2 regions of the Neobacillus sp. KR4-4 genome follow, and region 1 is predicted to be linked to the other one. Evidence: riboswitches for the same ligand, from Rfam matches in the RefSeq annotation. Region 1 holds a riboswitch; the other holds the start of a gene.
What was found. A riboswitch is a leader RNA that binds a small molecule or an ion and turns the genes downstream of it on or off. The one in region 1 is predicted to bind thiamine pyrophosphate.
Positions count from the first base shown of each region.

Region 2: linked by a shared signal. The riboswitch ahead of ACE198_RS18670 (ABC transporter substrate-binding protein) and the one ahead of thiC (phosphomethylpyrimidine synthase ThiC) in region 1 are both predicted to bind thiamine pyrophosphate.

Region 1 is NZ_JBHHJU010000008.1:94,837-100,678, forward strand. Features, by position in the region: gene nagZ (beta-N-acetylhexosaminidase) at 1-50, shown strand, start outside; gene ACE198_RS10590 (exo-beta-N-acetylmuramidase NamZ family protein) at 149-1,399, shown strand; gene ACE198_RS10595 (efflux RND transporter periplasmic adaptor subunit) at 1,735-3,015, shown strand; TPP riboswitch at 3,137-3,251, shown strand; gene thiC (phosphomethylpyrimidine synthase ThiC) at 3,397-5,181, shown strand; gene ACE198_RS10605 (Gp49 family protein) at 5,503-5,842, shown strand, end outside.
Region 2 is NZ_JBHHJU010000020.1:43,538-49,379, reverse strand. Features, by position in the region: gene ppsA (phosphoenolpyruvate synthase) at 1-466, shown strand, start outside; gene ACE198_RS18685 (hydroxysqualene dehydroxylase) at 685-2,391, shown strand; partial or broken gene ACE198_RS18680 (transcriptional regulator) at 2,559-2,717, shown strand; gene ACE198_RS18675 (hypothetical protein) at 2,884-3,036, shown strand; TPP riboswitch at 3,240-3,350, shown strand; gene ACE198_RS18670 (ABC transporter substrate-binding protein) at 3,497-4,492, shown strand; gene ACE198_RS18665 (thiamine-binding protein) at 4,506-4,796, shown strand; gene ACE198_RS18660 (ABC transporter permease) at 4,796-5,563, shown strand; gene ACE198_RS18655 (ABC transporter ATP-binding protein) at 5,560-5,842, shown strand, end outside.

The DNA.
Region 1 (5,842 bases):
ACCATGATGGCAGTGTTTTATATGGATTTGATCACGGGTTAGGATACTAAGTAGGGGAGAGATAGAGGGGAATTTAGTTGTGACTGCTTCAAATAGGGGTAGGGCTATATTCCTTAAACTTTGATAGATCAAAAGAGGAGGGGTACTTTTGAAAAAGGGGCTTATAGGTTTATTGGCTCTCGTTCTACTACTTTCGACCGTTTCAGCAGCTGTTGCAAAGAACGCAAAAGAGAAGAAGAATGAAAAATTCCGTTTGGGCGTAGAGGTTTTGTTGCAGGATAAGATTGATTTGATAAAGGATAAGCGCGTCGGCTTAATAACCAATCCGACGGCGGTTGATCAAAGCGTTACTAGTATCGTAGATTTACTATACAATAACAACAATGTAAATTTAACTGCTCTTTATGGTCCTGAGCATGGTGTCCGTGGAAGTGCACAAGCTGGTCAATATGTTGAACAATATACGGATGAAAAAACAGGACTTCCTGTTTACAGCCTTTATGGGAAGACAAAAAAGCCAACACCTGAAATGCTAAGCAATGTCGATGTATTGTTATTTGATATCCAAGATGTGGGGACACGTTATTACACCTATATTTACACCATGTCACTAGCGATGGAAGCAGCAAAAGAGAACAATATTCCAATTATCGTTCTTGACCGTCCGAATCCAATCAGCGGGACAAAAGTCGAAGGACCTGTGCTCGAGGATAAGTACTCTTCGTTCATCGGTGAATATCCGATTCCTGTTCGCCACGGGATGACAGTCGGGGAATTAGCCAAGCTTTTCAATAGCGAATTTGGTATTGGAGCCGATTTAACGGTAGTGGAAATGGAGGGTTGGAAACGAAACATATATTACGATGAGACACCATTAGAATGGATCCTTCCATCGCCAAACATGCCAACCCAGGAAACTGCGGTTGTCTACCCAGGGGCTGCCCTCATTGAAGGAACCAATGTTTCCGAGGGAAGAGGAACAACAAAGCCATTTGAATTGATTGGAGCACCGTTCATTAATAGCGACAATTTGGCTGCCAAGTTAAACTCTTACAAATTACCTGGTGTCACATTCCGAGCGGCTTCATTTATACCGACCTTCTCGAAGCATGCGAATGTTTTAAGCCATGGAATTCAAATTCATGTCACAGACCGAAATGCCTATAAGCCGTTTGAAACAGGATTGTATATCGTAAAAACAATCCATGATATGTATCCAAACGATTTCCAATTTAGAGCACCGAATGCAGCAGGAATCTCCTTCTTTGATAACCTTGTCGGTAATGGTTCGATCCGTGCTGATATTGAAGCTGGCAAATCTATTGAAGAAATAAAAGCTGCATGGCAGGCGGGTTTAGATGAATTTAACGGGGTTCGTGAGAAGTATTTATTATATTAATAGGAGTGAGGGCCTTCTTTTTAGGAGGCCTCTTTTTAATACGATTTATCCTTTAAGAAAAAATCAAATTATATTATGGACTAAACTAGTAAAAAAACTATTACGATCTTCCAGTGATTGACGAAACCATTTTATTATTCTGCCTAGTGGGGGAATTACTGACAAGAACCTAAATTATATCGCAAGTACATTAATTACAAGAGAAGTTCACGGGACAAAAAAAGTAAATTACTCCTTGAACCTTTCTTTAAAAAAATGGACAATAGATATTAGTAGTTGGGTTCAACACTTTATTGCAATATTCGCTATATATCTATTACGTAAGGGGTAGGGTTATGGAAACAGCAAAAGGAATTGGTGTAGAAAATGAACAAGTACGTACCTCGCGTCAGAAGAAATGGATTTTACTTGGGGTCCTTGTTCTTTTATTCATTTCTGTTATGTTAAGCATAGCTGTTATAGAAGTTAAAAAAAGTAAATCTAAGCCGTTAGTGTTAATAAAACCAACAGAAAAAATATTTACTAAAACAAAAACAGTGTCAGGTCGTGTTGTACAAAGTCATGCTGAAACAATTTATTTAAATGTAACAAAAGGATCTATACAGGAAATTTTTGTGAAAGAAGGGGAAACTGTTACAAAAGGACAAAAGCTCTTTTCTTATGAAGGATCAACAGTCGCGGCTGAGCTAGGACAAGCAGAAGTAAATAAAAACCTAGCAGAAACAAGTGTTACTCAGATGAAAGAGCAAATCACTTCATTAGAGCAGGATATACGAGAAGCTGAGTCAACCACTACAACTGATACAACTGATACAACTGATACAACTGATACAACTGATACAACCAATACCATTGATGCAGTTGATACAGCTAACATAGCTACTAAAGCTATCACGATCCAGTCAATTCAAGCTGAACTAAATAAAGTAAAAGCTGAGCTCCGTGCAGCAGAACTAAAAGTAGAAAAATATACGTTGCAGGCTGAAAAGCTAAAATCTGAGCTCGAAACATTAACTGTCATCAGCTACACTGCTGGTGTAATATCAAACCTGAACCAAAATGTAGGTCAAGGTTTTCGAGCAAAAGAAAATCAGCAACTAGCAATCATGCAAATCGCTTCAAATGATCCGTTTCAAATTGAAGGAAAGCTAACAGAAGCAGAAAAAGCAAAAATTACATCAGGCCAATCTATTACAGTAACTTCTAATGTAGTAGCCAATAAGAAATGGAAAGGAAAAATTTCGGAGGTTAGTGATTATCCTACATATAAAACAAATGCAAATAAGAATAAAGATATACAACAAGAAACTAATCCATACTATTCCTTTAAAGCAAGTCTAGATTCACAAAAGGGCCTATATCCTGGCTACAATACCATGCTAGACGTAGTAGTGCAGTCAAAGCAGTTGCTAGCAGTTCCTGAAACGAGCATCATGGGCTTTGGAAAATCCACCTATGTATATGTACAAAAAAAAGGAAAGATTCAGAAACAAAAGGTAGAAACTGGTCAAAAAGGAGGCAAATGGGTTGCCATACTTAAGGGTTTAAAGGAAGAAGACAAAATAGAAGAAAACCCATCCTGGATTGTTCGCCTTGGTACATCTCTTTTTGATTAGTATTTTAAAGGTAAATTATGGTTCATCCTAAACATAATATCGAAACACGACTATATTACTATAATTAATATTATGTATTTCATTTTAGCCGATACTCATATATAATGTAGCTTAATTGAATATAAATAACTAGGGGTGTCCAATAAGTTGGGCTGAGAAAGAAACACGCTGAAGTTTCTTGACTCTTGGGACCTGATCTGGATCATACCAGCGTGGGGAAGTTAGAATAGACAATCTTCAATGCAACTATACTTCTGCATACATTTTAGCCGGGTCCAACCATTTATGGTCCCGGCTTTTTGATGTACTTTTATACGCTTATTTACTTGTTATGTTCTGTATCTCGTCCTTTATATTCAAAAAAAAAAGGAGAGATTTATTATGTCAACGACTGCATTAAACGAACAAAATATTTCCATCATGTCTAGTTTTCCAGGAAGTAAAAAAGTATATGTAACAGGCTCGAGATCCGACATTAAAGTACCAATGCGTGAAATTGAGTTAAGCCCTACTACGGGAACGTTTGGTGAAGAGGAAAACCTTCCTATTCGCGTGTATGATACAAGCGGTCCTTATACGGATCAGAATTATTCTGTTGATATTTCAAAAGGCCTTCCTGCCATTCGAAGCACATGGATCCATGAACGAGCAGATGTTGAAGAATATGAAGGTCGAGAAATTAAGCCTGTAGATAATGGGTATAAGGATGAAAAAGATCCTCGTGCCAATCATAACGTGTTTCCGGGTTTGAAGCGCAAACCATTACGAGCAAAAAAAGGAAAAAATGTTACACAGCTTCACTATGCAAAAAAGGGAATTATTACTCCTGAAATGGAATTCATCGCAATAAGGGAAAATATGAAACCTGAATTTGTGCGTGATGAAGTTGCAAAGGGTCGAGCGATTATTCCTTCTAATATCAATCATCCAGAGTCAGAACCTATGATAATAGGACGTAATTTTCATGTTAAAATTAACGCGAATATCGGTAACTCTGCTGTTTCATCATCCATCGAACAAGAGGTTGAAAAAATGACATGGGCGACACGCTGGGGTGCTGATAATATTATGGACCTATCAACAGGTAAAAACATTCATAAAACAAGAGAATGGATTATTCGAAACTCAGCCGTTCCTGTCGGCACCGTCCCCATTTATCAAGCACTTGAAAAAGTAAATGGTGTTGCTGAAGATCTTACATGGGAGGTTTACCGTGATACCTTGATTGAACAAGCGGAGCAAGGTGTTGATTACTTCACCATTCATGCTGGTGTTCTTTTACGATATGTTCCACTAACGGCAAAACGGTTAACAGGTATTGTATCCCGCGGTGGTTCAATCATGGCACAATGGTGTTTACACCACCATAAAGAAAGCTTTTTATATACTCACTTTGAAGAAATCTGCGAAATAATGAAATCTTATGATGTTGCATTCTCTTTAGGGGATGGTTTACGTCCTGGGTCTATTGCAGATGCGAATGATGAAGCACAGTTTGCAGAATTAGAGACTCTTGGAGAGCTAACAAAAATTGCTTGGGAGCATGATGTACAGGTGATGATTGAAGGACCAGGGCACGTACCGATGCACCTAATTAAAGAAAATATGGATAAACAACTAGAAGTGTGTCAGGAAGCGCCATTCTACACACTTGGACCTCTTACGACTGATATTGCTCCTGGTTATGATCACATTACATCTGCTATTGGAGCTGCAATGATTGGTTGGTATGGTACAGCTATGCTTTGTTATGTAACGCCTAAAGAACATTTAGGTTTACCGAATAGAGAGGATGTTCGTGTAGGGGTTATTACTTATAAAATTGCCGCCCATGCTGCTGATTTGGCAAAAGGGCATCCAGGAGCACAAAAAAGAGATGATGCCTTATCAAAAGCTCGTTTTGAATTCCGTTGGAGAGATCAGTTTAATTTATCTTTAGATCCTGAACGAGCGATAGAATATCATGATGAAACTTTACCTGCGGAAGGTGCAAAAACAGCTCATTTCTGTTCAATGTGTGGACCAAAATTTTGTAGCATGAGAATCTCTCAAGATATTCGTAATTATGCGAAAGAAAATAAACTTGATACGAACGAAGCTATAGAAACAGGTATGAAGGAAAAAGCTAAAGAGTTTAAGGAATCTGGGGGCAGCATATATCAGTAACTTTCCTTAGGAGGTTATACGGATGAATGTTCAAAAGATTAAAGAGGAAATTACCCGATTGAAAACTAGCCTTGCTTTTTTAGAGGGGTATTAAAAAGACAGCCATGTAACCTTACCTAGATTAATAATCGGGTAAGGTTTTTTATTTTTCTCTAAAATTCCATAGTAAAAACTATTAATCACTTTTTATTATTTCAAATGTTAGAGAAGGTAATTCGCCATAACATGAGTATCTTTTTTTTTAAGTTTCACAGCTTTTCTACATGTTGAATAGACTAGTTTAAAAGAAGTTTATTAAAAAACATGGTGGAGGGAAAGAGCTTGAAGATATACCAAGTGAAAGGGTCACCTGATAATGCAATGGAATTGTTGGAAATCACAACGAATGGGAAAGTAAAGCTTAGGAATATCAAAAATGATGTGGTTATTGAAACAACAGTGGAGGCCTTTGAAATGGCATTTGAACCATCATCAGAGTATTCCTTTATCGCGAAACAACAAGAAAAGCCACAAATGATAAATCAAAGCGAACAAGGGGATATCAATGATTTGATCGAAAAATCTCAGGTAAAAATTGATAAGGTTTTTGATCGATGCACAATGGTTGCGGTCAAGCTGCCCAATGGGTTTATCATCACCGAGTCGATATCCAGTGTAGATG
Region 2 (5,842 bases), on a different contig from region 1:
TGATACCGTTCGAACCAACCATTTGGATTACATGATGATTAATGAGAGAAAAAGGGATTATCAAGTTTTTGAGAAGTTGGCACCACCAAGGGTGATGACGTCCGAGGGCGAGGTCGTAACTGGTGCATATAACACTGATGGTATCCCTCTAGGCGCCTTGGCGGGAACCCCCGTATCTTCCGGCATAATCGAGGGCCGCGCACGTGTCATATTGAAAATGGAGGAAACGCACTTAGAGGATGGGGATATTCTCGTAACCACATTCACGGATCCCAGCTGGACACCGCTGTTTGTAGCTGTTAAAGGCTTGGTGACGGAAGTAGGCGGACTGATGACCCACGGATCCGTCATTGCGCGCGAATACGGTCTTCCGGCCGTTGTTGGAGTGGAAAACGCCACGAAGGAAATAAAAGACGGGCAGAGGATCCGGGTGAACGGTACAGAAGGGTATATTGAACTTTTATGATTGTATGTCTCATATAGAAAACTATGTAATTAGCTTAAGGTTATCGAATTCTTCCCACCGAAGCCATCGCCAACGTCCAGTCACCCAACCAATGTAGTGATTGGGTGAAAAGAGAACAATACAACTCTCTGGTTTCATCTTACTGAATGTCCAATCACCTCCAACTCCTGTTGCATATATTGGATTACTCTAATCCACTATGCAAGGAAGGTGAGTTCATGAAGAAAGTGGCCATCATGGGAGGAGGGGTGGCTGGCCTTAGTGCTGCACATGAACTGGTAGAAAGAGGGTTTGACGTAACGGTATACGAATGTAAAACAATTCCGGGTGGAAAAGCACGCTCGATTCCAGTTCCCCATTCAGGTACGGGCGGCAGAAAAAATCTACCTGGAGAACACGGATTCCGTTGCTTTCCCGGTTTTTATCGCCATATCATTGATACGATGAAACGAATCCCTTATGACCAAAAGCAAAGTGTTTATAATCAATTAGTTACGGCTCGGGAGATGGGACTTGCCCGCTTTGATCATGAACTAGTCGCCATCTCCACTTCCATTCCGAAATCGATGACCGGCATCAAAAAGAACTTGAAAGCATTGTTCGATTCGGATTGGGGACTTACTGAGAATGAAGTGATTTTCTTTACGGAGCGGCTTTGGCAGGTGATGACGAGCTGCAGGGAACGAATCATGGATGAATATGAAAGGATTAGCTGGTGGGATTATCTGGATGGAGATAACCAATCGAAGAACTTCCATGAAGTGTTTGCTTCCATTTCCCGCTCATTGGTTGCAGCAAAATCTACAGAAGCAAGCGCCAAGACCTTCGGTATGGTTCTTTCCCAACTCCTTATCGGTATCCTTACGCCGACTAATGATTCGGACCGAGTCCTGAACGGACCGACCAATGAAGTGTGGATCGATCCATGGATCAGCTATTTGAAACAAAAAGGAGTTAGGTATTATACCAATGCAACCGTATGCGGCTTTCACCTCAATGAAGGCAAAATCACGGGTGTCCATATCAATAGGGCAGGAAAGGACGAGTATGTCAATGCAGACTTTTACGTAAGCACTCTCCCGGTGGAAGCCATGGCCCCACTAGTTTCCTCTGAAATGCTTAGGGCGGATCCGGCGTTGATAGGATTGAAGAGGCTTGCCAAAGATGTTGATTGGATGAACGGGCTCCAGTTCTTTATGAAACGGGATGTGCCCATTGTATACGGCCATCTGATCATTATGGATTCTCCGTGGGCGATTACGGCCATTTCACAAAAGCAATTTTGGAACGGAAAGGATCTTCAAGACTATGGGGATGGCCAGGTTAGGGGCATTATTTCGGTTGATATTTCGGAATGGAACCAACCAGGCATGCTTTTAGGAAAAAAGGCAATCGAATGCACGAAAGAAGAAATTAAAGAGGAAGTATGGGCACAGCTGAAACAAGCCTTAAATCACGAAGAAGTACTGCTCCGGGATGAGGATGTTCACTCTTGGTTTTTGGATCCGGGCATTCAATTCGACGATTCCGGCAAAATGATCAATAGTGAGCCTTTGCTTATAAACAAAGTTTTTGCGTGGAGCTTAAGACCCTATGCTTTTACAAAGATCCCCAATCTCTTCCTGGCTTCCGATTATGTGCGTACAAATACGGATCTGGCGTCGATGGAAGCGGCAAATGAGGCGGCCCGCCGAGCGGTCAACAGTATACTTGATGCGGCAGATTCAAAGAAAAGGAAATGCAAGATTTGGGACATGTATAAATTTGACCTATTAACTCCCTGGCACATTCACGATTGGATTCGCTATAGGAAAGGGCTCCCCTGGAATGGCGGCTCCTCCTTCTGCTCAAGGGTTGTCTACTTCCTCCTCAATGCAGGTAAATATGCTTGGGGAAAAGTCCAACAGTCTAGATGGTTTTTGTAGCCTAACCTGAACGCAACGAATTCAACCATATTACTAAAGGAAGTACATGGAACGTGAACGTGTGCTTCTTTTTGTATTGTAGACCATTTTAAAATTCTACTTTTTTTCCAGAAGATGATGAGACCTTCTTCTAGAGTCATTTAAGAATTTGTTTCATAACCTTCTCAATCCTCAGGGAAAAGTCAGACTTTTGGAGGGCAGTCAAACAAGATAGAAGGCATGACACTTTAAAAGCCATAGCTATAAATGACTACATTTTTGCCGTGAATGAAGCGGTGAATAACAAGATGATGCATTATACTGGCGTCATGACAGAGGAGTCAATATTCTTATTAAAAAAAGCCAGACAAGATCGCTCTTCTGAGGTGACCAAATTTAAACTTAGATTCACACATACATACAACAAGAACGAGTTGCAATGGGAGATGTAAGGACGCTCCCGTTGCCATCGTCTATCCGTCCGGGACTTGGTATAAAAATGTAACCCCTGAAGTGGGAAACACAATTGTAAAGCGTCATCTGGCGGAAGGTCTTTGCCTTCAGGAGCATGCGATATCCAAGAAACTTCGTCCAATGTCGGAGGAGTTTGTTTCCATTGAGGATGTGACTTCTGAAGAATCAGGGACAGAGGAGCAAATAGGATAAGGTTCAATAGAAAAAGATGTTCCATTGGAATGGGGCATCTTTTTTGTATTAGTTGTAAGGATTGGATACAGGCCATTGCCAATTTGAAGTAGGTTCATACGTATACTGTAAAGGGAAGGCAGCTGTAAAGAAGCATAAATACATTAAATAAGTTGGCATTGACTGCCTTGACTGATATAATAGTAAAATAATAACTGAAATACGATGAAATGTGGGGGAACCGGTGTTGCCGGTTGAGATTTAGTCCGTGAGACTTATGACCCTTGGAACCTGATCTGGTTGATACCGGCGGAGGGAACATATTCTTAAACAATTAATTGTTTGCTGATATGCACTCAGGTTCTTTGCCTGAGTGCTTTATTTTGTTTAAGCAAGTTTTTGCCTTCTAACCAACACTAAGGTTTCGCTCTATTTCATTTGTTTCACTTTAGATTTTATTTTACATATGGGGGGATACAACATGAAGAAATGGCTAGTACTACTCCTTTCAGTCCTTCTAGTGACTGGATGCAGCAGCAAAAAAGAAACAGAAAACACAAAAGAAAAAAAACAGCCGCTTAAAAAGGTCTCGGTTGTACTGGATTGGACGCCAAATACCAATCATACTGGATTATATGTAGCAAAAGAAAAAGGATTCTTTAAAAAAGAAGGCTTGGATGTGGATATTATCATGCCGGGTGAGACTGGTGCTGACCAACTAGTCGCTTCTGGCAAGGCGCAGTTTGGTGTAGGTTACCAAGAAGCGATTACCCAGGCACGGATACAAGGGGTACCGCTCGTATCGATCGCTGCAGTGATTCAGCACAATACATCAGGATTCGCTTCACCAGCTGGCAAACAGATTCAATCTCCGAAGGATTTTGAAGGAAAAACATACGGTGGATGGGGATCGCCAGTCGAAAAATCTGTCATCACTTCTCTAATGAAAAAGGAAAACGCTGATGCCAATAAGGTGAAAATCGTGAACATGGGGGATACCGACTTTTTTACGGCTGTGAAACGAGACATCGATTTCGCTTGGATTTACTATGGGTGGACTGGTGTAGAAGCAGAGCTTCGTAATGAAAAAATTAATATGGTTTACTTAACAGATTACTCTGACAAACTGGACTACTATACACCTGTTTTAGAAACAAACGAAAAGATGATTGAAGAGAACCCAGAAACGGTTAAGGCATTCGTAAATGCCGCTGCCAAGGGGTATGAATTTGCCATTAAAAACCCTGATCAAGCTGCAGATATCCTGATTAAAGCAGCACCGGATTTAGATCCAAAGCTGGTAAAGAAGAGTCAAGAATGGTTGTCTCCGAAATATCAGGATGATGCAAAGGAATGGGGAATTCAAAAGCAAGAGATTTGGGAAAATTATGCCCAATGGATGTATGAGAATAAACTTCTAGATAAGAAATTAGATGCGAAAAAAGCATTTACAAATGAATTTTTACCAAAACAGTAGGGGGTAGAAAAATATGGCGAATTCATTAATCAGCATTCAAATCATCCCGAAAACAAAGGATGGAGAAGACGTCATTCCATACGTCGATGAAGCGATTAAAGTCATTGCTGAATCTGGTGTGAAATATGAGGTACACCCGTTAGAAACAACCATGGAAGGCGAACTCCACGAATTATTTACGGTGATTTCAAAAATGAATGAACGAATGATTGAAATGGGAAGTAAAAATGTCATTTCTCAAGTGAAAATCCTTTATCAGCCATCTGGCATTGCCATGGATGACTTAACGGAGAAATATCGATGATGAAGAAGAATCTTGGAAAAGGGTGGAGACCGATTTTGGTTCTCCTCCTTTTGTTTGTCATTTGGGAGATTGTTGTTAAAATAGCAGAAGTGCCGGAATGGCTTCTTCCGCCGCCATCAAAGATTTTCATTGAGGCCATTGCCGGTTGGCGTGATTTTTATCCTGATGTGTTTTCAACGGTTAAAATTTCACTATTTGGATTTGTCGTTGGAGCATTCATTGGACTGGCGGTCGCTATTTTATTCCATCTGGTGCCTGTTTTAAGGGATTCTTTCTATCCATTGTTGATTTTATCGCAAAATGTTCCCATTATCGTTCTGGCTCCACTGTTGGTCATTTGGTTTGGGTTTGGATTATTGCCCAAAATGATTGTCATCATGCTTGTTTGTTTCTTTCCGATTACAGTCGCTGCTTTGGATGGATTTAGCCAAACCCCTTCCGAGTTGAAGCATTATATGAAAATGGCAGGTGCAACCAAAACACAGCTTTTTTGGAAATTGGAGCTGCCGTCATCACTGCCCTCGATTTTTTCAGGCTTTAAGGTTTCTGCCACGTATAGTGTAATGGGTGCCGTTATTTCTGAATGGCTTGGTGCCAAGCAAGGGATTGGTGTCTTTATGACATTCGCCTCGTCGTCTTTTCGAACGGATCGGGTATTCGTTGCCATTTTTACGATCATGTTCTTAAGCCTCTTTTTTTTCTTTTTCATCGTTTTTATAGAACAAAGAGTGGTTCGCTGGCAGCCGAAAGGGGATAAGAAAAAATGAGCTATCTTCGTTTTCAACACGTTTCGAAACGTTTCCGGCAAAATGAAGTACTGAAAGACCTTGATTTTTCCATTAATAAAGATGAATTTGTTTCTATTATTGGTCCTTCAGGCAGTGGAAAAAGCACCATTTTCAATTTAATTGGAGGAATTCTTTCGCCAGATGAAGGGGAGATCCTATTAGACGGCCAGTGCATTAATGGCAAGCGTGGTTTTATTAGCTATATGCCTCAGACTTCTTCTCTTTTCCCGTGGAGGACAATTTCTGAAAATGTCCTTC